Regions from separate parts of the Paraburkholderia sp. GAS333 genome, predicted to be linked through region 3. Evidence: riboswitches for the same ligand, from Rfam matches in the RefSeq annotation. Region 3 holds a riboswitch; each other region holds the start of a gene.

Region 1 (8,043 bases), on a different contig from region 3:
GCATGCGCCGGATGCCATGCGGGCCGCTGGCCCGTTACCGTTATCCGCTGCCGAATTGCTTTAGTAACCCGCTTCTGAACCTGAACTGCCCATAACAACACGATGCTCATTCATCCGAATTTCGACCCCATTGCCATTCATCTGGGGCCGCTTGCAGTGCGCTGGTATGGACTGATGTACCTCGTCGCGTTCATCGCGGCGATCGTCGTCGGACGGCTGCGTCTGCGTTTGCCGTATGTCGCCGCGCAAGGCTGGACCGCGAAAGATATCGACGACATGCTGTTTTACGGCGTGCTCGGCACCATCCTCGGCGGCCGTCTCGGCTATGTGCTGTTCTATAAGGCGAGCTTTTATTTCGCGCATCCGCTCGACATCTTCAAGGTATGGCAGGGCGGCATGTCGTTTCACGGCGGCTTCCTCGGCGTGACCATCGCGATGGTGCTGTTCGCGTATCAACGCAAGCGCTCGTGGCTGCAGGTCACCGACTTCGTTGCGCCGATGGTGCCCACCGGGCTCGCCGCAGGACGTCTCGGCAACTTCATCAACGGTGAGTTGTGGGGACGCGTGACCGATCCGTCCGCGCCTTGGGCGATGCTGTTTCCAGGCGCCGCACCGGACGACGCGGCGTGGCTTTCCGCGCATCCGCAACTGGCCGCGCAATGGCATCTGAACGAAGTGTTCGCGCAATATCACATGCTGCCGCGGCATCCGTCGGAACTGTATGAGATCGCGCTCGAAGGCATTGCGCTGTTCTTCGTGCTGATTTTCTTTTCGCGCAAACCGAAGCCGATGGGCTCGATTTCCGCGGTGTTCCTGATTGGCTACGGCCTCGCTCGCTTCACGGTTGAGTTCGCGCGTGAACCGGACGACTTCCTCGGGCTGCTCGCCATGGGTCTTTCCATGGGTCAATGGCTGTCGCTGCCGATGATTCTCGTGGGCATCGGCCTGCTCGTGTGGTCGTATAAGCGTGCGCGGCGGCAACCGGCACAGGCCGTGAGCGCAAGCTGATCTGATTTGATCTGATCGCTACGGGTTGCCGTAGCGCATGGTTAATGACAAACGCCACGGCATGCCGTGGCGTTTGTCATTTCAACCGGACTATCGAGCGCGATACAGCGCGTTACTTCATCTGCACCGAGCCCGACACGTTGACCGTTACTGTCGACGTACCGCCTTCGAGCGGCATCGGCGCCGCGGCCTTCGCGTCTGCGCCCATAGCGCGCGCGCTCATCATCATCATGGGACGCGGCATCACGCCGCCATGATTGACGCTGACCTCGCGGATCGAATATCCACTGAACCCAAACGCCTGTGCCGACGATGCGGCCTGCTCGCGGAACGACCTGATCGCCTCGCCCGTGAGCTTCTGCTCGGCGGCGCGTTGCGCTTCCGGCGACAGCGAGAACTGCACGTTGCCGACCTGCATGATCGATGCCATTTGCCCCGCGAGTTTTGACGCCGCCGCGAAGTCGTGCGATTCGAGCACGACCTCCGTGCGGCCGCGCCATGCAGAAATGCGTCCATCACGATCGGTGGACGGGAAGATCGAGAACGAACCGGTGTGAGCCGTCACACCGCTCACGCCGCGCGCTTTCTGCAGTGCCGAATCGGCACGCTGATTCAGCGTGGACGTGAGCGCCGACGGATCGCTCGCTTCCTGCTCGTAAAACAGCGTGATATCGACTACGTCCTGCTGAATTTCCGCGCTAGCTTGTGCATTCAGCGACAGCACGCCCGAAGGCTGAGCTTGCATGACGCCTTGCGCGCGCGCGAGGGTCGGGGTCAGCGTAAGCGCGACGGGTGCGGAGCAGATAAGCGCGAGTGCGACTGCCCGTGCGGTGTTTTTTGTCATTGCTCGACTCCTTGCTTGAACAGGTTGATGCACGATTGGCACGAACGGCGTGCGACAAATGGCACGCTGTTTGCCAGTCCCTCTGTGCGTCCGTTAGGCGCTTGTAACCTGAGCTTGGTTCCCTGATCTCACTTTGCTTTAATCGTCGCGACCCGGTTTTACATCGACGTCGAACAGGCTTCACGCGAGTCTTAAACAAGCCGCTTCGTGATGAAGCGCCACTCGGCTTCGGTCACCGGCGTGATCGACAAACGGTTGCCCTTGGCGAGCACGCGCATGTCCTGCAATTCTTCGTGCTCGCGCAAAGTTGCGAGCGGAATCAGCGGAATTTTCTTTTTGAATACGACGTCGACGAGCAGCCAGCGCGGCGTTTCCTGCGACGACTTTTCGTCGTAGTACGGGCTCTTCCTGTCGAATTGTGTCGGGTCCGGGTAGGCAGTGGACGAGACCTCCGCGAGCCCCGCGATACCGGGTTGAGGACAGCTCGAGTGATAGAACAGCACGCCGTCGCCGACCTGCATCATGTCGCGCATGAAATTGCGCGCCTGATAGTTGCGCACGCCGGTCCACGGTAACGTGTGGCGCGGTGCGTTGGCGAGATGGTCGATGCTTGCTTCGTCCGGTTCGGACTTCATTAGCCAGTAGCGCATGAATCGAATTGAACGTGGTTGACGTTAAGGGCTTGACGGCACGAACGAAAAACGCGAACGGAGAAAACGTACGTGAAACCGGAGCCCAAAGAAAAACGGCATCGAACCGAAGTCCGATGCCGTTCTAGATAAGGTCCCCGCCTTAGCCGCTAGGCCGGCATCCTGAACCGGGGGTTCAGAATTGGTCGCAGTTAGCAACACTTCGGGTACATCAGACAGAGTGACGCGCACACCCGTGCTACAAATTTCCGCAACCGTGCACATGGCATTGGTTCAAGGAATATATGACCTTGGCGAACCAGGCAGGGAAGCTAAACGGATGAAGCTTAAACGATTGAACTCAAACGTTTGCCGAGATTGACTCACCTTCGTTTGAATCCGCAGTGGATCTCAGGACCGACTGCTACTTACTGCATGTTGTACTGCTGAATCACAGTACCCAGTTGTTCGTTCATTTGATGCATTGTACGCCGGATTTCCTCTGCAGGAAATGCTTCTCCGTGTCTAACGCTCGATTGGAGCCTAAGCAGTTCCGATGCCAGCGACAGCGCAGCCATGACGGCAATGCGATCCGTGCCGCGCACGTTGCTGTTATTGCGGATCTTCGACATTTCGGCGTCGACGCGAGCAACCGCTTCAAGCAGTGCGCCTTCCGTTTCCGGCGAGCACGCGAGGCGATAGGGCACGTCGAGAATCGATACTTCGATCTGCTTGGTGGTCATGCATTTTCTCCGTGGCGGGTCACTTCGCTCTCCGCTTCGACAGCGTGCTGAGCAGGCTCGAGCAGATCGAGCTGGTTATCCGGCTCGCTGTTCGCGCGGGCCCGCGGCAGTTTCTCGAGAATTGCATTCAGGCGCACCTGAGCGTCGTCGATTTTCGCGGACAGCGCATCGCGTTCGGCCTGCAATGCGTCGCGCTCTTCGCGCAACAGTGCAAGTTCCGTGCGCGTAGCTTCTGCTTCGGCGCGTGATTGGGCGAGCTGATCTTCGAGCGCGATTCGCGCTTCATTGTGGCGTTGGCTGATCGCGATCAGCTTGCCGATATTCTGTGAAAGTGATTCGAGTTCGGTGAGCATGTGCTGCGTCCTCTAAAGACATTGCATTTTAGCGCGGAATATCGCAGGTTCCGACAATTGTCTCGTTTCGAGACGTAACAACATTGCTTTATGCAGGCTTTTATCGACCTTATGATGAAAAACACCTCGCCGGTCGGACAATATTCTGCATTTAACAGAACGGCTTGCGATGGTGCAACCGTTCTTGACGCACTTCGAGGCCGCTCCTAAACTTGCCGCACTCTGGTGCCCGCGCGCTTTTCAACAGTGCGTAGTTAAACGGGAAGCAGGGCGCATGTTCCGTGAACCGGAACGCGCTAACCTGCGCTGCCCCCGCAACGGTAAGCGGCCGCATTCGTCATGCAGGTCGATCCTGATCGCGTGTTTGAAGCTCAACATGTGAGTGTGCCACTGCGCGTTACGCGTGGGAAGGTGGGATCGATGTGTCGCCAGCCCGGATACCGGCCAGAGGGAGAGGCACGTCCCCCGCGAAAATGTTAAATACGGGGGTGCCTCGTTACGCATCGGCCTGCGGGGAAGCGGGCCGCGCACGCTATCCACAGGAATGCCATCCCATGTTGTCCCCCATCGCTCGCGCGGTGCTGCTCGCATTTGCGAGCCTGCCGCTCGTCGTGCATGCGCAGAGTGCTGCATCGCCATCTTCGTCCGCGTCCGCTTCAGATGCTGCAGATTCTGCTGCCGCTACCACGTCTGAATCGGCGTCGTCATCATCGTCATCGGGCGATGTGTCCGCTGCAGATGATTCGTCCACGCTACTGTCGCCCGTCGTCGTGACCGCGGGGCGCACGCCGCAACCGCTCGCGGACACGATTCCGCAGACCACGTTATTCGATCAGCAGGATCTCACCGACACCACCGCCACCGACTTGCCCGGTCTGCTGCAACTCGCGCCCGGCGCGCAAATCTCGCGGACAGGTGGCCCTGGTTCGACGGCGAGCCTGTTCTTGCGCGGCGCGTCGTCGACGCAATCGCTGTTGCTGATCGACGGCGTGCGGGTCGATTCCGTGAGCCTCGGTTCGGCGCAAATCTCGCAGATCCCGCTCGATCAGATCGACCGCGTCGAAGTCGTGAACGGCAACGTGTCCGCGTTATACGGCTCGGGTGCGATCGGCGGGGTGGTGCAGGTGTTCACGAAAGACGGCGGCGATCATCCGCCTCGCTTCAATTTTTCGGTGGGCTACGGCAGCTATCACACGCAGACCCAGCAGATGGGTGTGAACGGCGCACTCGACAAAGACGGCAACACGACCTTCAGCATCTCGCTCGCGCGCTCGAAAGACGACGGCTTTTCGTCGCTCAATCCCGCCCAGGCGTCGGGCGCGAATCCGAATGCGAACGGCTATCTGAACGAGAGCATCTCGGCTTCGTTGCGTCACAAGTTCAACGACCAATGGGACGCGGGCGTCACGTTCTTCCAGTCGAACGGCAACAACAGTTACGACAACGCGTACGGCGAGCCGACCGATCTGAACAATCTGTACAGCAAGGTGCGCCAGGCGTCGGTGTTCGCGAACGGCAAGCTGACCGACTGGTGGACCACGCATTTCATCGTGTCCGAAGGCGACGACCGCAGTGTGTCGAACACCAACGGCATCTATAACGGCCGCTTCGACACCGACAATCGTCAGTACACGTGGCAGAACGATTTTGCATTGGCCGCTCAACAGAAACTGCAGGTCGGCTACGAACATCTCGATCAGACGCTCGAATCGGACACCTTTGCCGCGCCCGAGCGTCACGTCGATTCGGGTTTCGTCGGCTATACGGGACGCTTCGGGCGCAACCAGATTCAGGCGAACGTACGGCACGACCAGTATTCCGATTTCGGCGGAGCGAACAGTTACTATCTCGGCTACGGTTTCGACATCACCGGGAACTGGAAGGCAACCGCAAGCTATTCGGATTCGTTCCGCGCCCCGAGTTTCGACGATCTGTACTATCCGTACAGCGGCAATCCGTCGATCAAACCGGAGCGCAGTCATTCGATCGAAGCCGCGTTGCAGTACGCGTCGAATGCGCTTGGCGTGATGCGCCTGAGCGCATTCCAGACCCGCTATTCGAATCTGATCGACTATCCCGAAGTGTCGCCCGGCATCTATCTGGCCGAGAATGTCGGCCGTGCGAAGGTGCAGGGGCTCGAAGGCTCGTGGAGCGGACATGTCGGCAAGACGGACGTGCGTGCCTCGTTGACGCTGCAAAATCCCGTCGACCTCGACAACGATGTCGACCTCGTGCGGCGCGCGCGGCGCTTCGGCTCGCTGGCGGTGAATCGCAGCATTGCAGGGTGGCGCGTGGGTGGCGAATGGATCGTGAGCGGCGCGCGTAGCGACAGCAGCGGCAATCTGGGCGGCTATGGCATCGTCAATCTGTCGGCGCGCTACAACATCACGAAAGCGTGGTACGTCACCGCGCAAATCGACAATCTGTTGAACAAGGACTATGAAACGGCCTACTCGTATAACTCGCCGCGACGCGGTGCGTATGTCACGATCGGTTGGCAGCAGCAGTGACGCGCGCGCTGCGTTGAGATCACGCGGATGAATCGTCCTCCGGTTTCGATGCCCGCTGCCGCGCGCGTGATGAGCGCGAAGCGCGCGGCAGCGATATGGCTCGTGCTCGCCTGCGTCGCGCTGGCGGTGCTGCTCGCGTCGCTCGCGTTGGGCAGCGTGTCGCTCGCACCGGGACGCGTGTTGACGGCGTTGCTGCCGTCGCATGCGTTCACGGCGTCGCCGGTCGAATCGGGCGACCTTGCTGGCGAGATCGTCCGCACGCTGCGTTTACCGCGCGCGCTGGCCGGTTTTGCGTGCGGCGCATTGCTCGCATTGGCGGGCGCGTTGTTGCAGGTGCTGTTGCGCAACCCGTTGGCCGAGCCGTACATATTGGGCGTATCGGGCGGCGCGGCGACCTTTGCGCTGCTCGCGATGATCGCCGGTTGCGCATGGTGGATCGTCGACGCCGGTGCATTCGCCGGCGCGTTCGTGTCGATTTTGCTGGTGCTCGGTCTCGCTCGCCGCGAGTTGTGGCGCGGCGAACCGCAAGACACGTCGCCGCGTTTGCTGCTGACTGGCGCGGTGATCGCGGCTGGGTGGGGCGCGCTGATCACGCTGCTGCTCAACCTCGCACCCGACAGCCGTCTGCGCGGCATGCTGTTCTGGCTGACCGGCGACCTCAACGGCGGCGCGATGCCGTGGACCGCGCTCGTGGCGCTGGTCATCGCGCTGCTGGCCATCGTGCCGGTCGCGCCGCGTCTGAATGTTCTGTTGCGCGGCGATGCCGCCGCGCAAGCGCTCGGCGTCGCGGTGATGCCGCTGCGTTTGCGCGTGTATCTGGTGGCGTCGCTCGCGGCGGCCGCGGCAGTGACGACCGCGGGCACCATCGGCTTCGTCGGACTCGTGGTGCCGCATATGCTGCGACTCGCGTTCGGCAACGATCAGCGCATGTTGTTGCCGGCCGCAGCGCTCGGCGGCGGCGTCGCGGTGATGGGCGCGGACCTGATCGCGCGCACGGTGATCGCGCCCGCGCAATTGCCGGTCGGCGTGATTACGTCGATCGTCGGTGTACCCATTTTTCTGTGGATGCTGTTGCGCAGGCGCCGATGATGCAAGCTCGCTATAACCCTCAGCAACACGCGCTCAGTGCGCAAGGCGTAACCTTGCGCGCCGGTTCGCGCACCTTGCTCGACGCGTTCACGCACACGTTTTATCCCGGCGAAATCTGGTGTGTCGCGGGACCGAACGGCGCGGGCAAGACGACGTTGTTGTCGACGCTCGCGGGTTTGCGGCAGGCGTCGGCGGGACAGGTCGAACTGGACGGCATACGTTTGCGCGACTGGCAGCCGCTGCCGCTTGCGCAGCGGCGCGCATTGATGCCTCAAAGCGCACCCGACGCATTCAGCGCGAGTGTGCTCGACATCGTCACACTGAACCGCTTCCCGCATCTGAACGGCTGGGGTTGGGAGCGTGACGCCGATCGCGATGCGGCGCATGCTGCGCTCGATCTGCTGGGGTTGGCCGCGTTCGCCGCGCGCGACGTGCTTTCTTTGTCAGGCGGCGAGCGTCAACGGGTGGCGCTCGCGGCGGTGTTATGTCAGGACGCGCCGTTGTTACTGCTCGACGAACCGCTGTCGCATCTCGATCTGCATCATCAGATCGACTGCCTGGAAGCGCTGACGGCGTGGGCGCGCGAACCGCGTCGTACCGTGATGTTTTCTTGTCACGATCTGAATCTCGCGCGCCGTTTCGCGACGCATGCGCTGCTGCTCGATGGAGAAGGGCGCGCATTTGCCGGACCGGTGCATGACGTGCTCACGCCCGAATTGACCAGCCGTGCATTCGGCTATCCGCTGATCCTGATTCGCGACGGTGAGCACGAGGCGCTGATTCCCGCGCCGCGTGTTCGTCACGAATCGAATGCCGCTAATGACACAGCAGCAAATTAACCGTTTCATCCAAAACATACTTCAGAAG
Region 2 (8,043 bases), on a different contig from region 3:
GATGCCGAGCACCGGCCTGTCGGACAGCTTTTCGTTCAAGGCGCGCGTGAACAATTCGGTCAAGTATGTAGGCCACTTCGGCGGATTGACGGCGACCGGCGTCTACAGTTTCGGCGGCTCGGCGGATTCGTTTCAGAGCAGTGCCGCGTATGGCGGCGCGCTCGACTACAACATCGGCAGCTTCGCGGCGGCGCTCGCGTACGACTACCGCAACGGCGCGATCAATTCGAGCAACCTGTGGACCAAATCGCGCAACTGGAGCGCGTCGGCTCGCGAGCAGATCGGCGACGCGACGCTGATGGGCGGCTACGAGCACTATCTGTATAACCCGACTAAAGGCAAGTCTGTGTCGTCGGCATTGTGGTTTGGCGGCGTGCGTTATCTGGTCAAGCCGGAACTGCGCGTGACGCTGGCCGCTTACTACCAGAGCAACAAGGCGGACAACGTGTCGAACGCGCTGATGGGCGTGCTGGGCGCGGACTATATTCTGTCGAAACGAACCGACGTGTACGCGACCGTCGCCTACGCCGCGGCCACCCGTTATGCCGATGGCCAGTACACGCCGGTCGGCGTGACGAGCGACACCGCGTTCGGTCCGGATCAGACCGGCGTGACGCTCGGCATCCGGCATCGTTTCTAACTTTCGTTTCCATAGACGGATTCGGCGACGCGCTGCGTTTAACCCACTGCACGGTGATCAGGAGTCAGGCTGGATGATTATCAATTTCTCTCGATATCTCGCGCGACTGTGCGCGGCTGCGTCGGCGAGCGGCGCGATGCTGCTGTCGTTCGCGCAGCCTGCACTTGCGGTGCATGCGTACGAGCCGCATCTGAAGCCGGTGGCGACGATCGCGGACACGCGCTTCACGCTCGACACACCGCAAGGGCACGCCGAATTTCCGTTGTATCTGTCGAAAGACTGGAGCGTCGCGCAGCCGCAAATAACACGCGCGGTGATCGTGATTCACGGCAAGTTGCGCAATGCGGACGTGTATTTCCGCACCGCGCAGAAGGCCCGCGACGCGGCGCACGCGGACCCCGACGCGACGTTGCTGATCGCGCCGCAATTTCTCGCCACGCTCGATCTGCGCATTCACGACGAGCCCGCCGATCTGCTGCGCTGGAGCGGCAACGGCTGGATGGGCGGCGAAGCGGCGCAAGCGCCTGTGTCGATCAGTTCGTACGACGTGCTCGACGCGATCGTCACGCGTCTCGCCGATCGGAAGCTGTTCCCGAATCTGCGGCACGTCGTGTTCGCCGGACACTCGGGCGGCGCGCAGGTCGTGCAGCGCTACGCGGTCGCCGCACGCAACATCGCCGCGCTGACCGATGAGGGCATCGACGTGCGTTATGTGGTGGCGAGCCCGTCCACGTATGCGTATTTCGATGCGCAGCGGCCCAACGCGCAAGGCGTCGCCGCGCCGTTCGATGCAGCACAGTGCCCCGATTTCAATCAATGGAAATACGGCATGGACCAGCGGCCGCCGTATCTCGACGACCGCTCGCCCGCGCAACTCGAAGCGGCCTACGCCGCGCGCCGGATCGATTATCTGGTCGGCGGCGACGATGACGATCCGCAGCAAAGCGCGCTCGATAAAACCTGTGCCGCCGAGGCGCAGGGGCCGCAGCGCGTCGCGCGTGCCGAAGCGTATTACCGTTATATCCGCGCGCGTCATACGGATCATCTGCAACAGAGTTTTCATATCGTGCCGGGCGTCGGCCACAACGGCGCGCGGATGCTGACGTCGGTCTGCGCACTCGCGGCGATGTTCGATACCCAAGGATGCGAGCCATGAGCGAAGCGACTTTCCATCGACGCGAAGGCGCAAGCTCCGCCAACGATCACACGCCAAACGCTTTGAGTCCGGCGATGGTGCGGCGCGCGATCTTCGCGTCAGTGCTCGGCAACGGGCTCGAGTGGTTCGACTTTCTGATCTACGGCTACTTCGCGAAGATCATCGCGCAGGTGTTCTTTCCCGGCGGCAACGGCTTCGTGTCGATCATGCTGACGCTGGCCACGTTCGCGGTCGGCTTCATCGTGCGGCCGATCGGCGGCATTCTGCTCGGCATTTACGCGGATCGCGCCGGGCGTCGCAAGGCACTGTCGCTGCTGATCATCTCGATGGCCGCCAGCACACTGCTGATGGGCCTCACGCCCGGTTACGCGCACATCGGTATCGCGGCGCCGTTGCTGGTGGTGCTCGCGCGGCTGCTGCAAGGGCTGTCGGTCGGCGGACAGTTCGCGACCGCGTCGGCGATGCTGGTCGAGTACGCCCCGCCGCACAAGAAGATGTTCTATTGCAGCTTCAACATGTCGGCGCAGGCGTTTGCGTTGCTGCTGTCGTCGGGCGTCGGCTACCTGCTGACCACGCAATTGACGCATGAACAACTGGTGTCGTGGGGATGGCGTCTGCCGTTTCTGTTCGGCGCGCTGGCGGGGCCGTTCGGGTTTTATATCCGGCATCGCGTGGCGGAGTCGCCGGAATTCGAGCGCCTGCGCGATAGCAAGGACAAGCCGCCGCGCGTCACCGTCCGGCAGTTTTTCCGCGACAACGGCGATGCGGCGATCTGCGCGATGGGCGTGATCATCGTCGGCGCGGCGACGAATTACGTGTGGCACTCGTATCTGTCGGTGTATGTCGAGCGGCAATTGCATTTGCCGTTATCCACCGCGCTGCTCGGCGCGTTCGTGTCGGGCGTGCTGAATCTGTTCCTGTTCCCGCTGTCGGGCAAGCTTGCCGACCGCTACGGCGCTTACCGTCTGTTCTATCCGATCGTGATTGCGTGGATGGTCTGCGTGTATCCGCTGTATCAGTTCGTCGTGACGAATCCGACGCCGGGGCATCTGTTCATCGCGCAACTCGTTGCCACGGTGTTTCTCGCGGCGATGTCCGGCTCGCATCCCGGCATGCTCGCGACGCTGTTCCCGGTGCGCAGCCGCTCGGCGGGCGTGGCGCTGTCGTACAACATCGCGGTGACGCTGTTCGGCGGCATGGCGCCGCTCACCATCACCGGTCTGACGCGCGTGACCGGCAGCAGTCTCACGCCCGCGTTCTACCTGATTTTTGCCGGCTTCGTTTCGCTCGCGATGGTGTACTTCACGCGCTCGGGACGCGAGCCGCGCGGCACGGCGGCGCGACCCGCCGCTCATTAGCACGGTGGCGCGCGGCGCCGCCTGGCAGATTAACCACGAGCTTATTGCATGACCCAGCCTTTGATTACAGACGACGAGCGCGCGCCCAATGAACGTCCGGTGGCGGTCGTCGCGAACCGGCATCTGACTGTCACGACCGATGCGGGCAGCGGCACCGTGCCGGTGTTCGCGAACGGCGACTGGCTTCTCCCCGCGCGCGGCATCGAACGCGCGGTGATTCTGATTCACGGCCGCCTGCGCAATGCCGATACGTATTTCGACCTCGCACAGCGGGCCTGTGCGCTGGCGGGCGGTAGCGCCGCCGATACGCTGCTGATCGTGCCGCAGTTTCTCGCGACCGCCGATGTGGCCGCGCACGATGTCCCGCCATCCACCTTGCATTGGGAGTGGACCAGCTGGATGGGCGGTGGCGAGGCCGAAGGTCCGGCGCCGCTCAGTTCGTTCGACGTGCTCGACGCCATCGTGCAGACGCTCGCTTCGGACGACCGGTTTGCATCGCTGACCGAGGTCGTGATCGCGGGGCATTCGGGCGGCGCGCAGGTCGTGCATCGCTATGCGGTGGTGGCGCGCGAGCAGGCGTCGCTGGCCGCGCGGGGTGTCGGGCTGCGGTATGTGGTCGCGAATCCGTCGTCGTATGTGTATTTCGATGCAATGCGTCCGACGGCATCCGGCGAGTTCGCTGCGTTCGATGCGGCTCGGTGTCCGTCGTTCAATCGCTGGAAATATGGGCTCGAAGATTTGCCCGCTTACACGCGTGGCGAAGATGGCTCGGCATCCGCCGACGGGCTCGAAGCACGCTATGCGCGCTCCGATGTCACCGTGCTGCTGGGCGGCGCGGATTGCGATCCGCAGCATCCCGCGCTCGACCGCTCATGTGCAGCGATGACCCAGGGCACGAACCGGCTTGAGCGTGGGCTCGCGTACGCGCGGTATATGGCGTTGCGGCATCCGCAAGGATTGGCGACCCACCGGACGTTCGTGATCGATGGCGTCGGGCACGATGCGAACGGGATGTTTGCTTCTGAGCAGGGGCTGGCGGCGGTATTTGGCGTCTGACGGTGTTCGCGACGAGCCTTGGCGATCACGTCGGTCGGGCCAGCATGGGCACAAAGCCTGCTACCGCAGCAGTGACCACGCGGATCGATGTTGATGATCCGCACGCCACCGTCCGAGGAGCGTGTCGACATGACTAAAACCCGAATACTCGCCACTGCGCTTGCCGCTGCATCGCTAGGTGCGCTGTTGCCCTGCAGCGCACAGGCCGACGATGCCCCCAGCCCGTGCGCGTCGCTCAAACGAATCGTGGCGGCGGCGCCGGGCGGCCTGGCTTCAATGACACCCGAGGATGGCAAAGGCATCGCGCAACCCTACGGCGACGATGCCCAATGTGCTGCGAGCCCAGGCAGCTACCAGTGCACGTGGACGCCGCATCACGACGCCGGTTCGAATGCCGCCGCGTTGCAGGCGGTCGCAGCCGACATCGCGTCGTGTCTGCCCGAAGCGACTCACGATCAGAATTCACCGGGACGCCAGCACTTTTATGTCGGCGATAAAGGCAAGCGGACCGGCATCACGCTGACGCCCACGGGTTCGAACAAACTGCGGCTGGTGGTATCGGGTCAGTGACCGGCGGGCTAGTTAATGAGTAGCTGCTGTGTCCCGATAAATTGAAGTTGAACGGCGGCGACAGTCAGCTCGCCGACGGCCGCCATGTCCAGCCGCGCGACGAGCGCCGCAATTCGACCAGCGACAGCGGCGCGATTTCAATCCGCGCAAATATCTCGGGCGATGCCCCCAGCGCATGCACAATCGCGGCCCGCAGCAGCGGGGCATGCGTGACGGCAACGACATGGCGCGGATGGTTCGATGCGTGATCCGCAGTCGTAGGGTTCAACGCGTCGAGCCACGCTCCCACCCGCTTCACGAGCGCAGCGAACGACTCGCCTCCGGGCGGCGCGGCGTCGGGATCGCGTGTCCATGCGGCGAGTTCCTGGGGCGCTTCGTTGGCTATGTCGATGAGCCGCTGGCCACGCCATCTGCCGTAATTTATATCCGCCAGAGCTTCGTCGACCGTTGCGGCCAGTCCCAACGCCGAAGCCGTTTCGCGCGCGCAAACCGCCGGGCTGACGAACGCGGCGGCATCGCCGGAAAAGGCCATACGCGCCCGCACAGCTTCCGTTTCGCCGATGCTACGGGCGTCGAGCGCGTCGTCGTCGATGGGAAAGCGGCCTGCGCGCTGCGCGGCCGTCGACGCGTGGCTGACCAGTAACAGTCGTAGGTCCATTCTTTTCATTTCCGTTCAAACGATGCCGAAACGCGGCGCGGACGGCACGTCCAGGGTCGCGGAGGCCCGAGTTTAGCGCGTAGAATAGCGGGACTGCGAAGCACGGAAGCCGGTGAGAGCCCGGCGCGGTCGCGCCACTGTAATCGGCATCACAAGCCGAAAGCCAGACCTGAGCTTCGCACTATTCCTTTGCAATCGACTTTCGGGGCGCGCTACCCCCAGGAGATGTCACTATGAACGACACCGTTTTCAATTCCGCGACCCAGCCCGTTGCGCAACCCACGCCTATCCCGTTGCGTGAGTTGCTGCCTTGGGTCGTATTCGGCGGCTTGCTGTTATTGCTCGCGATTTACTTCGTTGGTGCAGAAGAAGGTGCCACGTCGCTGGTGCCCGGCATGTACGTGCATGAATTCGTGCACGACGGTCGCCATCTGCTCGGCTTTCCCTGCCACTAACGGAGCCGGACATGGTTGGTAAATTGTTGGTACGCGGGATGCTCGCCGGCATCGCCGCGGGACTGCTCACGTTCGGCTTCGCACGACTGGTAGGCGAGCCGCAGGTCGATCAGGCCATTTCGTTCGAAGAAAAGGCAGACGCCGCCAAAGGCGAAGCGCCCGAGCCTGAACTCGTGAGCCGCGAGACCCAGGCGGGCCTCGGATTGCTGACCGGCGTGGTGACGTTCGGCGCGGCGGTCGGCGGTCTGTTCTCGCTGGTGTTCGCGTATGCGTACGGACGTGTCGGCGTGCTGGGCGTGCGCGCGTTGTCCGCGTGGCTCGCGCTGGCGGCGTTCATTGCGCTGGTGATCGTGCCCAATATCAAGTACCCGGCTAATCCGCCATCGGTAGGCGACCCCGAGACGATCGGGATGCGCACGGGCCTGTTCTTTCTGATGATCGCGATCTCGATCGCCGCGATGGTGTTCTCGCTGAAGGTGCGACGCCGCGCGGTGCTGAAGCTGGGCGCGTGGAACGGCTCGATTGTCGCGGGACTGGTGTTTATCGTGATCATCGCGGCGGTGCAGTTGTCGATGCCGGTCATCAACGAAGTGCCGGCGGCTTTCCCGGCGGTGCTGCTGTGGAAGTTCCGGGTGGCCGCGATCGGCATGCAGGTCATCATGTGGACGACGATCGGGTTGCTGTTCGGCGCGCTGGTCGAGCGCAGCGATTTCGCACGGCTGAATGTGCGTGGCGTGGCGAAGTCGGCTTGAGGCTGGCTTGGCTCTGGGGCGCTTGTCGGTACTACTGGCGCTCCGGTGCTTACGGCGCGACTGTGCAAGCGGTCGCGCCAGGTGCGCAAGGCTCGACTTTGGTTTGCTATCAAGGACTTGACCCGGTTGTGGATAGGTTATCCACAGGCTTGCGAACATTTTCTGTGGACAAGTTCGACGGGTTTCTCCTGTTGGCCGGTCGTTGTTCCTGTATTCGTCTCCGTAGTTGCCGCGAATTGCCGCGATAAGCACGCAGACGCGGCAACTCGCCCTCGTTTCACACCCCTTTTCCTCGCAGCGCCCAGTTGAACACGCGTCGCGCTTTCCCGGCCGGCTGCGTCAACCGGTCGAACAGTTGTGAGACCGCGCCATCCAGTTGAGCCAGCGCCGGTGATTTTGCTGGATCGACCTCGATCCCCACTGCAGCCGACGCACGCTCGTTCGTTGCATCACGCGCCGAACCGCTCGGCTGTCCGTTGTATCGGGCGATCAGCGAGTCCAGTCGCGCCACGATCGATTCGACATGGGCCGCGCTGATATCCGCCGCATTGAGCGCCGCCGCTTCCTCGTTAGACGGCGTCCCGCGCCGCGCCGGATCGCTCAACACCCGCGCCCAATGCAGGCAGCACAGCAGCGAACCCGTGGCTAGTTCGACATCGGGATTCCACGTCACTACACGCTGGGTTTGCAGCGGCTTTAATGCAATCCGAAGATCGTGCCAGCCACGATCCAGCCGACGCATGGCAGCACGCGTTTCAGACGCGCTCACGCTAGCAGCACCACCAGCACCAGCACCAGCACCAGCACCTGCCGCAAGCCGGACCACCTCGCGCAGCGCTCCGAGCACAGCGCCCAACCGAACCTCGACATGACGGGTGGCCGAAAGCGGCATCATCAGAATGGCGACGGCGAACGACACGATGCAGCCCACCAGCACTTCCTCGATCCGCAACTCGACCAGCGGTCCCATGGCGAAACCCAGTTCGCCGTAGACCAACCCCACGAGCACGGTAATGAAGAACACCCCCGGCGCGTAAGCGCTGAGGATGAAGTACGCCCAACCGAACACGCAGAGCACCATCGCTGCCACTAATAGTGTCGGCGAGTCGTGCAGCGGCGCGACCAGCATGACGCTGACCAGCGCGCCAGCCAGCGTGCCGACCAGACGCTGCGCGCCGCGATAGACCGTATCGGCGCGAGATCGCGTACCGAGAAACACGACGAATGTCGTGATGACGGCCCAGAACCAGCGCTCGGGGGAGAGCGAATGGCCGATCAGCATCGCCAGAAACGCCGCAGTCGTGGCGCGTGTGGCAGGCAGCCAGCAGAGTTTGGCGCGCATGTCGGCGAGGCGTCGGGAGAACGGCGAAGCGATCGCGTTGTTGCTGGCCGGCACAA
Region 3 (8,043 bases):
CTTCCGTCAGCTTCTTGAGCAGTGCGTCGCCGTTCGCGGGCAGATCGTCCGAACTGGCGAGACGGTAGCCCTCATCGCCCAGCATCGACAGGATGCCGACCACCGAAGCCGGCGTATCGAGTCCCACGCCATTGCCGATGCGCCCTTCGCTCATCGGATAATTGGCGAGGATCAGCGCGAGTTTCTTGTCCGCGTTATCGAGCGTACGCAGACGGCACCAGCGACGGCTCAACTCAGCGAGAAAGCTCACGCGTTCGAGATCCGGCTGATAGCGGACCACGTCGACCTGCGTATGCGGACACCGATAAGCAAGCCCCTTGAAGCTGATCGCGCGCGTGATGATGCGGCCGTCCACTTCGGGCAGCGCGATATGCATCGCGATATCGCGCGAATTGAGACCCTGGTTGTCCTTGACCCAGTCGTCGCGATTGCCGCCGCTCAGGATCACCTGGAACACCGGCGCATCGCCCGCGAGCGCGAGCGGCTCGGGGTCGTCGATCGCACTCGCCGCGAACGCGGTCGTATTCAATACGAGCGAAACGTCGTGCTGCGCGCATAACGACTGCACGACGTCGCGGCTCATCGCGTCTTTCAGCGACGTAATCGCGAGCGGCAGCGGATTCAGACCTTGCCCTTCGAGCGCGTCGATCAGCGCATCGAACACGGCCGTGTTGGCCGCCTGCAGATGCGCCTTGTAGAACAGAATCGCCGCGACCGGCGCATTCGGCTGCCAGCGCGCCTGCCAGTCGGCAACGGTCGGCGTGTCGTGCTCCGGGTGATACAACGCCGCCGCCGGCAGCGCGCGCGGCGGTGCAGGTTCGTGTCCCCAGCCAAAATTCCGGAAAGCGATACAACGCAAAAACGCCTCGGCATTTTGCGGACCGCCTTCCCGCAGATAACGCCACAACTGATGGCACAGATCGGCATCCGCCGTGCTGCGCGCGAGCAGATTTGGGTCTTCCTGCAAATCGCCGGAAAACATCGCGAGCGTTTGGCCGTTGCGCTCCGCGAGCGCGACCACCTGTTCGATGCCGTACGGCCAGTACGCCTCGCCGCCGAGATGGTCGACCACCACCACCCGCGCATGCTGCAACACGTCTTCGATATAAAAATCGACCGACGCCGGTTGCCGCAAATAGGTGACGTTCGCGAGCCGGATGCTCGGAAAGCCGTCACCCAAACGTGGAAACACGCTCGCCAGCAGCGACAGCGTGGTGTCGGCGGAACTGAGCACCACGATATCGGCGGGCTGCTGATCGATACGGATCACGCCCTGGGTATCGTCGACAAAACCGCCCGGCGTGGTGCGCAGCAGATGCATGAGCGCTTACGCCTGGTTCGCTGCAGCGGCGGGCGCCGCATTCGACGCCACCACGCCGAGCGCGGCGTCGAACGCGCGTTGCAGCGCAGGCTGATCGAGGTCCTCGCCGATCAGCACGAAGCGGCTCTGATTGCCCTCGCCCGCCTGCCAGCGTCGATCGAAATAGCTGTCGAAGCGACGGCCCACGCCCTGAATCACCAGACGCATCGGCGCACCCGGCAACGCGGCAAAACCCTTCACGCGATAAATCGTGTTCGCCTCGACCAGCTTCTGCAACGCGGCGATCACCGCTTCGCGCGACGGCGCATCCGCCTGCACGACCACCGAATCGAATTCGTCGTGGTGATGATCGGCGTCGTCGGCGGAACCGTGGTGATCGTGGCGCAAGTGGATCGTTTCCTCCGATGCCGCTTCGAGACCGAGCAGCGTGTGCAGATCCAGTTCGCCGCGTTGCGCGCGCACGATCTTCACCTGCGGCGGAATTTCCTCGCGAATCACCGCTTCGACCGCGCTTTGCTGCGCGTCGTCGAGCAGATCGGTCTTGTTCAGAATCACCAGATCGGCCGCCGACAACTGGTCTTCGAACAACTCGTGCAGCGGCGATTCGTGATCGAGATTCGGATCAGCTTTGCGCTGCGCATCGACGGCGACGGGGTTTTCGGCGAACTGGCCGCTTGCCGCAGCCGGGCCGTCCACCACCGTGACGACCGCGTCGACCGTGAAACTGTTCTTGATTTGCGGCCAGTTGAACGCCTGCACGAGCGGTTTCGGCAACGCGAGGCCGGAGGTTTCGATCAGCACGTGATCGATCTGGCCGCGCCGCTCGACGAGCTTTTCCATCACCGGAAAAAACTCTTCCTGCACGGTGCAGCACAGGCAGCCGTTCGCGAGTTCGTACAGTTGCCCTTCGGTTTCGACGCCGTTTTCATCGCAGCCGATCCCGCACCCCTTCAGGATTTCCCCGTCGATACCGAGTTCGCCGAACTCGTTGACGATCACCGCGATGCGCTTGCCGCCCGCATGCTGAAGGATGTGCCGCAGCAACGTGGTTTTGCCGCTGCCGAGAAAGCCCGTGACGATGGTGACGGGAATCTTGCGCATTTGAGTTTGCATCGTGAGGTCCATCCGTAGGGGTTGCACGTGCGCCGGCGCGTCGGTTCGTCTGTCTGCATCGGCATGGCCGGGCGCAAGCTGAAAGCTGAAGCGCGACGGGCCACGACAATATAAACACGGGGACGAACGACGGCGTTGCCGCGACAACAGAAAAACAGAAAGCGGGAATGAGGTCATGAACGCGCCGTCGCATCCCCGCGACGGGTGTCCTGCTTGATCTGGCCGGTATCCGGGCTGGCGAAAGCGCCGCTTCCCCTTCCCGGACGAGTGATTTCTCGCCCAGTGGTGATATGCCGACGCGGCCTTGCGCGTGGACATCGAAGCCGGCTCCGCGGTGTCGCGCATGAAGCCGACACCACTTTTCGCTTACCGTTGCGGGGGCAGCACAGGTTGACCCGATCCAGAGAAGGTGGGCACCCTGTTTCCCGTTTAACTGCATGCGCACGAGAGCGCACACGAGCACCAAAGTGCGTGCGAGTTTAGGCGCGCAAGACGCCGCAGTCAAGGCGCCGGAAGCTGCGGCAAAGCCGCCCGCATCAGCCGGAAACGCTTAGCGGGCGGGGCGTCCTGTGCTATCGTATGCGCGCGTTTGGTGCCCGCACATGCGTTCGCGTGTGCAGTTAAACGGGAAACAGGCAGCGCGTTCGTGCGCTCAACCTGTGCTGTCCCCGCAACGGTAAGCGACCTGCTGCGCCAGATTCACTTCTGCTGCGCCGCGCATGCGTTTTTTCGATGCCACTGTCCCGTGAATCGGGGCGGGAAGGCAAAGCGCATGAGGCCGCCAGCCCGGATACCGGCCAGACGCGGAGGCGGCGAATCTCGACGAATCTCGACGAATCTCGAATTTCTCGCCGCCGGCCGCTGGAATCCGCGAGGGACGGATGTGAAGGCGTTAAAGCATGGCGTAGCCGTATTCCGTTCGCGTGTTTGTCGAAAACAGCGTGACGGGTCGCGTTGTTCGCCATGCCTGAATCCGTTGTCGCATCACATGATTTCACTGTCCGCTGTCCGGCGTTCTGCCGCTTTCCGTTCCCGATCCGTTTCGGCCGCTTCGTCCGTTATGACATGGCGTGCGCCATGCACGCCGCGATGACGCGCGCGTGGTTGATCGGCGCGGGTCCCGGCGACGTCGAACTGATGACGCTCAAGGCGACCCGCGCGCTCGCCCAGGCCGATGTGGTGCTGGTCGACGATCTGGTGAATCCCGACGTGCTGCAATTCGCCCGCGCGGATGCGCTGGTCGTCTACGTCGGCAAACGCGGCGGTCATCCGTCGACGCCGCAGGCGGGAATCGTCGCGCAGATGCTCGAACACGCGCGAGCCGGGCGCAGCGTCGCGCGGCTGAAAGGCGGCGATCCGTTCGTGTTCGGCCGCGGCGGCGAAGAGCGCCAGGCGTTGCTGGCCGCGGGCGTCGACGTGGAAGTGATCAACGGCATTACAGCGGGGATCGCGGCGCCTGCGGCGATCGGCATTCCGGTCACGCATCGCGATTACACGCAGGGCGTGGTGTTTGTCACCGGACACGGCGCGGGCAGCGGCGAGCCGGATTGGGCCGCGCTCGCCGCCACCCGCATGACGCTCGTGATTTACATGGGCATGCGTCGTTTGAGCGACATTACCGGCGCGTTACTCGCGGCGGGCCTGTCCGCCGATACGCCGTGCGCCGCGATCGAATCGGCGACGCGGCCCGAGCAGCGCCACGCACTCGCGCCGCTCGGCGGGTTTGCGGACACAGTCGCGCGTGCGGGGCTCGGGTCGCCTGCGATCGTGGTGATCGGCGGCGTGGCCTCGCTGGCTGACGGCGTGCTGTCGACAGCCGCCGCGACGACGGCAAACGGAGCCAACGTCAAATGAAAACAATCAGCGTCGGCATTGGATGCCGCTCACAAAGTTCGGCTGAACAGATCGAAGCGGCGGTACGTCAGGCGATAGGCCCGCTCGACTTCGAGCAGATCAACACAATCGCGTCAATCGACATCAAAGCCGACGAACCCGGTTTACGCGAGTTCTGCGCGCGCCACGGCCTGCCGCTGAGATTGTTCAGCCGCGAGCAGATTGCCGCATTGCCGGTCGAAAGCCCTTCGGCGGCCGCACGCGAGCATGTCGGCGTGGACGGCGTCTGCGAGCCGTGCGCGTTGCTCGCCGCACAATCGCCGGAAGCTACCGCTTGTCTCGTCGTCCGTAAAACGGTTTATGACGGCGTGACCGTGGCTGTCGCGGCGTCGAATCCAGGCGTCGACAGGAAGCCGGTTCAAACTCACACTCGATATACCCAACAGGACCTCCCATGAAAACGGATCCCGAATCGCATCAACGCATGACCGAGCGCCGGCGCGAAGGCCATGAGAAGAAACAGGCCGGCGCGACCGTCGAAAAAGGTCTGCTGATCGTCAACACCGGCACCGGCAAGGGCAAAACCACGGCCGCGTTCGGCATGGCCGTGCGGGTGCTGGGACACGGCATGCGTCTCGGCGTCGTGCAGTTCATCAAGGGCGCGCTGCATACGTCCGAGCGCGATTTTCTCGGCGCGATCGCGAACTGCGATTTCGTCACGATGGGCGACGGCTACACCTGGAACACGCAGAACCGCGACGCCGACATCGCCACCGCCCGCAAAGGCTGGGACGAAGCGCGCCGGATGATCGAAAGCGGCGACTATCAGATGGTGATCCTCGACGAGCTGAACACGGTGCTCAAGTACGAATACCTGCCGCTCGACGAAGTGCTCGCCGTGCTGAACGCGCGCGCCGACATGCTGCACGTGGTGGTGACCGGCCGTCACGCGCCCGACGCGCTGATCGAAGCCGCCGACCTCGTCACCGAAATGCGCATCGTCAAGCATCCGTACCGCGAGCAAGGCGTGAAAGCGCAGCGCGGCGTGGAGTTCTGAGCGATGTCCGCGTCGCCCGGCGGCACACGCTCCACGGCGTGCCCTGCGTTGTTCATCAGCGCGCCCGCGTCGGGGCAAGGCAAGACTACGATCACCGCGGGGCTCGCGCGCTACCACGCGCGGCAAGGGCGACGCGTGCGGGTCTTCAAGACCGGCCCGGATTTTCTCGATCCGATGATCCTTGCGCGCGCGAGCGGCGCGCCGGTGCTGTCGCTCGATCTGTGGATGGTCGGTGAAGCCGGCTGCCGCGCGCTGCTCGCGCAGGCAGCGGCCGAAACCGATCTGATCCTGATCGAAGGCGTGATGGGGTTGTTCGACGGCACGCCGAACAGCGCCGATCTCGCCACGACATTCGGCGTGCCCGTGCTGACGGTGATTTCGGCGAAGGCGATGGCGCAGACCTTCGGCGCGGTCGCGTTCGGTCTCGCGCGATTCAGGCCCGAGGTGCCGTTTCACGGCGTGCTGGCGAATCGTGTCGGTTCCGCGCGGCATGCGCAGATGCTCCAGGAAGCGTTGCCGCCTGGCTTGCACTGGTGCGGCCACATCGCAGCCAGCGACGAAATCGCGTTGCCCGATCGCCACCTCGGACTGCATCAGGCCGCCGAGATCGACGACCTCGACGCGCGTCTGGACCGTGCCGCCGATACGCTCGCGCAAACCGCACTGACCGCCCTGCCGCCAGCCGTCGATTTCGGCGCACACATGCCCGAGGTATTGCCGCGCCTGCTGGACGGCAAGCGGATCGCCGTCGCCCGCGACGCCGCGTTCTCGTTCATCTATCCGGCGAATCTGGCGTTGCTGGAAACGCTGGGCGCGCAGGTCGACTACTTTTCGCCGCTCGCCGACGAACCGCTGCCCGCCGACACGCACGCGCTGTATCTGCCCGGCGGCTACCCGGAATTGCACGCGCAAACACTGGCGGCCAATCTGCGCAGCGCCACGTCGATCCGAAGCCACGCGGCGTCAGGCAAACCGGTCGTCGCCGAATGTGGCGGCATGCTCTACCTGCTCGACCAACTGACCGACGCACAAGGCGTCAGCACGCCGATGCTCGGCCTGCTGCCCGGTCACGCGACGATGCAGAAGCGCTTCGCCGCGCTCGGCATGCAGCAGATCGACAGCCTTCATGGACCGCTGACCGGTCACACGTTTCACTACTCGAAGCTGAACACGCCGCTCGTCCCGCTGCGCTCGGCCACCCGGCCACACGGCGATGCACCCGGCGAGGCCGTGTATCGCGCGGGATCGATCGTGGCGACCTATATGCATGCTTACTGGCCCTCCAACCCGGCCTTCACGGCCGCCCTGTTCCATGGCGAAGCCTTTTAACGACTCCGAGCGCGACGCCGTTTATCGCGCGATTTACGAACGCCGCGACATGCGCCATTTTGTCCGCGATCCGGTCGATCCCGCCGTGCTGCAGCGCCTGCTCGACGCGGCGCATCACGCGCCGAGCGTGGGCTTCATGCAGCCGTGGCGGATCATGCGCATCACCGATGCCGGGTTGCGCACGGCTCTTCACGCGACAGTCGAAAGCGAACGGATCGCCACCGCCGACGCGCTCGGCAAGCGTCGCGAAGAGTTCATGAAGCTGAAAGTGGAAGGCATGCTGGAATGTGCCGAAGTGCTGGTGATGGCGCTGATGGACGGACGCGAGCGGCACATTTTCGGCCGCCGGACATTGCCGGAGATGGATCTGGCGTCGGTCGCGTGCGCGATCCAGAACATGTGGCTGGCCGCGCGCGCGGAAGGCCTGGGGATGGGCTGGGTGTCGCTATTCGACGTCGACAGCGTGCGCAAACTTCTGCACATGCCGGAGGGCGCGCGGCCCGTGGCGATCTTGTGTCTCGGTCACGTCGACCGGTTTTATAGTGAACCGATGCTGGAGACCGAACGCTGGGCCAGCCGGATGCCTCTCGCAGATTGCGTGTTCGAAAACCGCTGGCCCGAGGATGACAACGCGGCGGAGTAGCGGCAACACTGCATACCGTCGCCCGCCAATGCCAGTCGCGCTAATCACCGCTGTACCGGCTTCACCGACACCACCTCGGGCGCACTGCCTGTCTGATCCACGCGAAGTTTCACGCGCCAGTCGGGCGGTGCATCGAATGGAAACTTTGCCAGCGCGCTTTTCACGAGTGCGGGCATGGCCCGTAGCGGATCGGCGTTGCGATCGACCGTCGCCGCACTGACCTTGTAGCGTTGCTCGCCGCTCGCCCGGTCGAAAAACCGCAATGTCAGCGAGTGTCGGTACGCACGCGAGCCGAACAGCGAAAACGACGCCCCAGACTCAAGCGCGCAGCCGCGAGGCGCGCAATCCTTCACGCCGACGCCGATCTCCGTGAGCCGCGTGTCGTACGCAATCGACAGCAGATACTGCGCGGGCTGGTCCGCCGTCGCGTCGACAAACCCACGCCGCGCCAGTTCGTCGCGCAGCAGCGCCTCGAATTCCAGATGATCCGCGCTGCCTTCCTGCAACGGCATGCGCGTGATCGTATAAGTCGATCCGCTGCGCAACACCACGGCCGAATTGGCCGGGCCGAGCGCGTGCACGTCGGTGCTGATCCCCGAGCAACCCGCCAGACCCGTCACCGCCACGGCCAGCGCCGCGCTCATCAGAAGTTTCTTCGCCATCTTCACGTCTCGATAAATAGTGTGTTGCCGGGTCATGAGCGAGGCGTTATGGCCGCGGCCGCGCCCGTTTGCGTATCGTCGAATA

Evidence for each region. Region 3 has a riboswitch for cobalamin ahead of cobW (cobalamin biosynthesis protein CobW). Riboswitches for the same ligand answer to the same signal wherever they lie in the genome.
Region 1: another riboswitch for cobalamin. It lies ahead of ABH945_RS14305 (TonB-dependent receptor domain-containing protein); the one in region 3 lies ahead of cobW (cobalamin biosynthesis protein CobW).
Region 2: another riboswitch for cobalamin. It lies ahead of ABH945_RS22145 (CbtB domain-containing protein); the one in region 3 lies ahead of cobW (cobalamin biosynthesis protein CobW).

What each region holds. Positions count from the first base shown of each region.
Region 1 is NZ_JBNDKS010000002.1:1,147,092-1,155,134, forward strand. Features, by position in the region: gene lgt (prolipoprotein diacylglyceryl transferase) at 103-1,008, shown strand; gene ABH945_RS14280 (SIMPL domain-containing protein) at 1,121-1,852, opposite strand; gene ABH945_RS14285 (EVE domain-containing protein) at 2,044-2,502, opposite strand; RNA gene ssrS (6S RNA) at 2,633-2,814, opposite strand; gene ABH945_RS14295 (cell division protein ZapA) at 2,910-3,224, opposite strand; gene ABH945_RS14300 (ATPase) at 3,221-3,577, opposite strand; cobalamin riboswitch at 3,784-4,040, shown strand; gene ABH945_RS14305 (TonB-dependent receptor domain-containing protein) at 4,132-6,087, shown strand; gene ABH945_RS14310 (FecCD family ABC transporter permease) at 6,115-7,176, shown strand; gene ABH945_RS14315 (ABC transporter ATP-binding protein) at 7,176-8,015, shown strand.
Region 2 is NZ_JBNDKS010000003.1:1,423,347-1,431,389, forward strand. Features, by position in the region: gene ABH945_RS22115 (porin) at 1-640, shown strand, start outside; gene ABH945_RS22120 (alpha/beta hydrolase) at 714-1,796, shown strand; gene ABH945_RS22125 (MFS transporter) at 1,871-3,154, shown strand; gene ABH945_RS22130 (alpha/beta hydrolase) at 3,203-4,210, shown strand; gene ABH945_RS22135 (hypothetical protein) at 4,340-4,780, shown strand; gene ABH945_RS22140 (histidine phosphatase family protein) at 4,845-5,438, opposite strand; adenosylcobalamin (AdoCbl) riboswitch at 5,533-5,619, shown strand; gene ABH945_RS22145 (CbtB domain-containing protein) at 5,672-5,893, shown strand; gene ABH945_RS22150 (CbtA family protein) at 5,905-6,645, shown strand; gene ABH945_RS22155 (FUSC family protein) at 6,923-8,043, opposite strand, start outside.
Region 3 is NZ_JBNDKS010000009.1:181,938-189,980, reverse strand. Features, by position in the region: gene cobN (cobaltochelatase subunit CobN) at 1-1,321, opposite strand, end outside; gene cobW (cobalamin biosynthesis protein CobW) at 1,328-2,434, opposite strand; cobalamin riboswitch at 2,638-2,916, opposite strand; cobalamin riboswitch at 3,008-3,250, shown strand; gene cobA (uroporphyrinogen-III C-methyltransferase) at 3,524-4,288, shown strand; gene ABH945_RS32485 (cobalamin biosynthesis protein) at 4,285-4,725, shown strand; gene cobO (cob(I)yrinic acid a,c-diamide adenosyltransferase) at 4,722-5,324, shown strand; gene ABH945_RS32475 (cobyrinate a,c-diamide synthase) at 5,328-6,653, shown strand; gene bluB (5,6-dimethylbenzimidazole synthase) at 6,637-7,296, shown strand; gene ABH945_RS32465 (DUF4136 domain-containing protein) at 7,341-7,958, opposite strand; gene ABH945_RS32460 (CHASE2 domain-containing protein) at 7,991-8,043, opposite strand, start outside.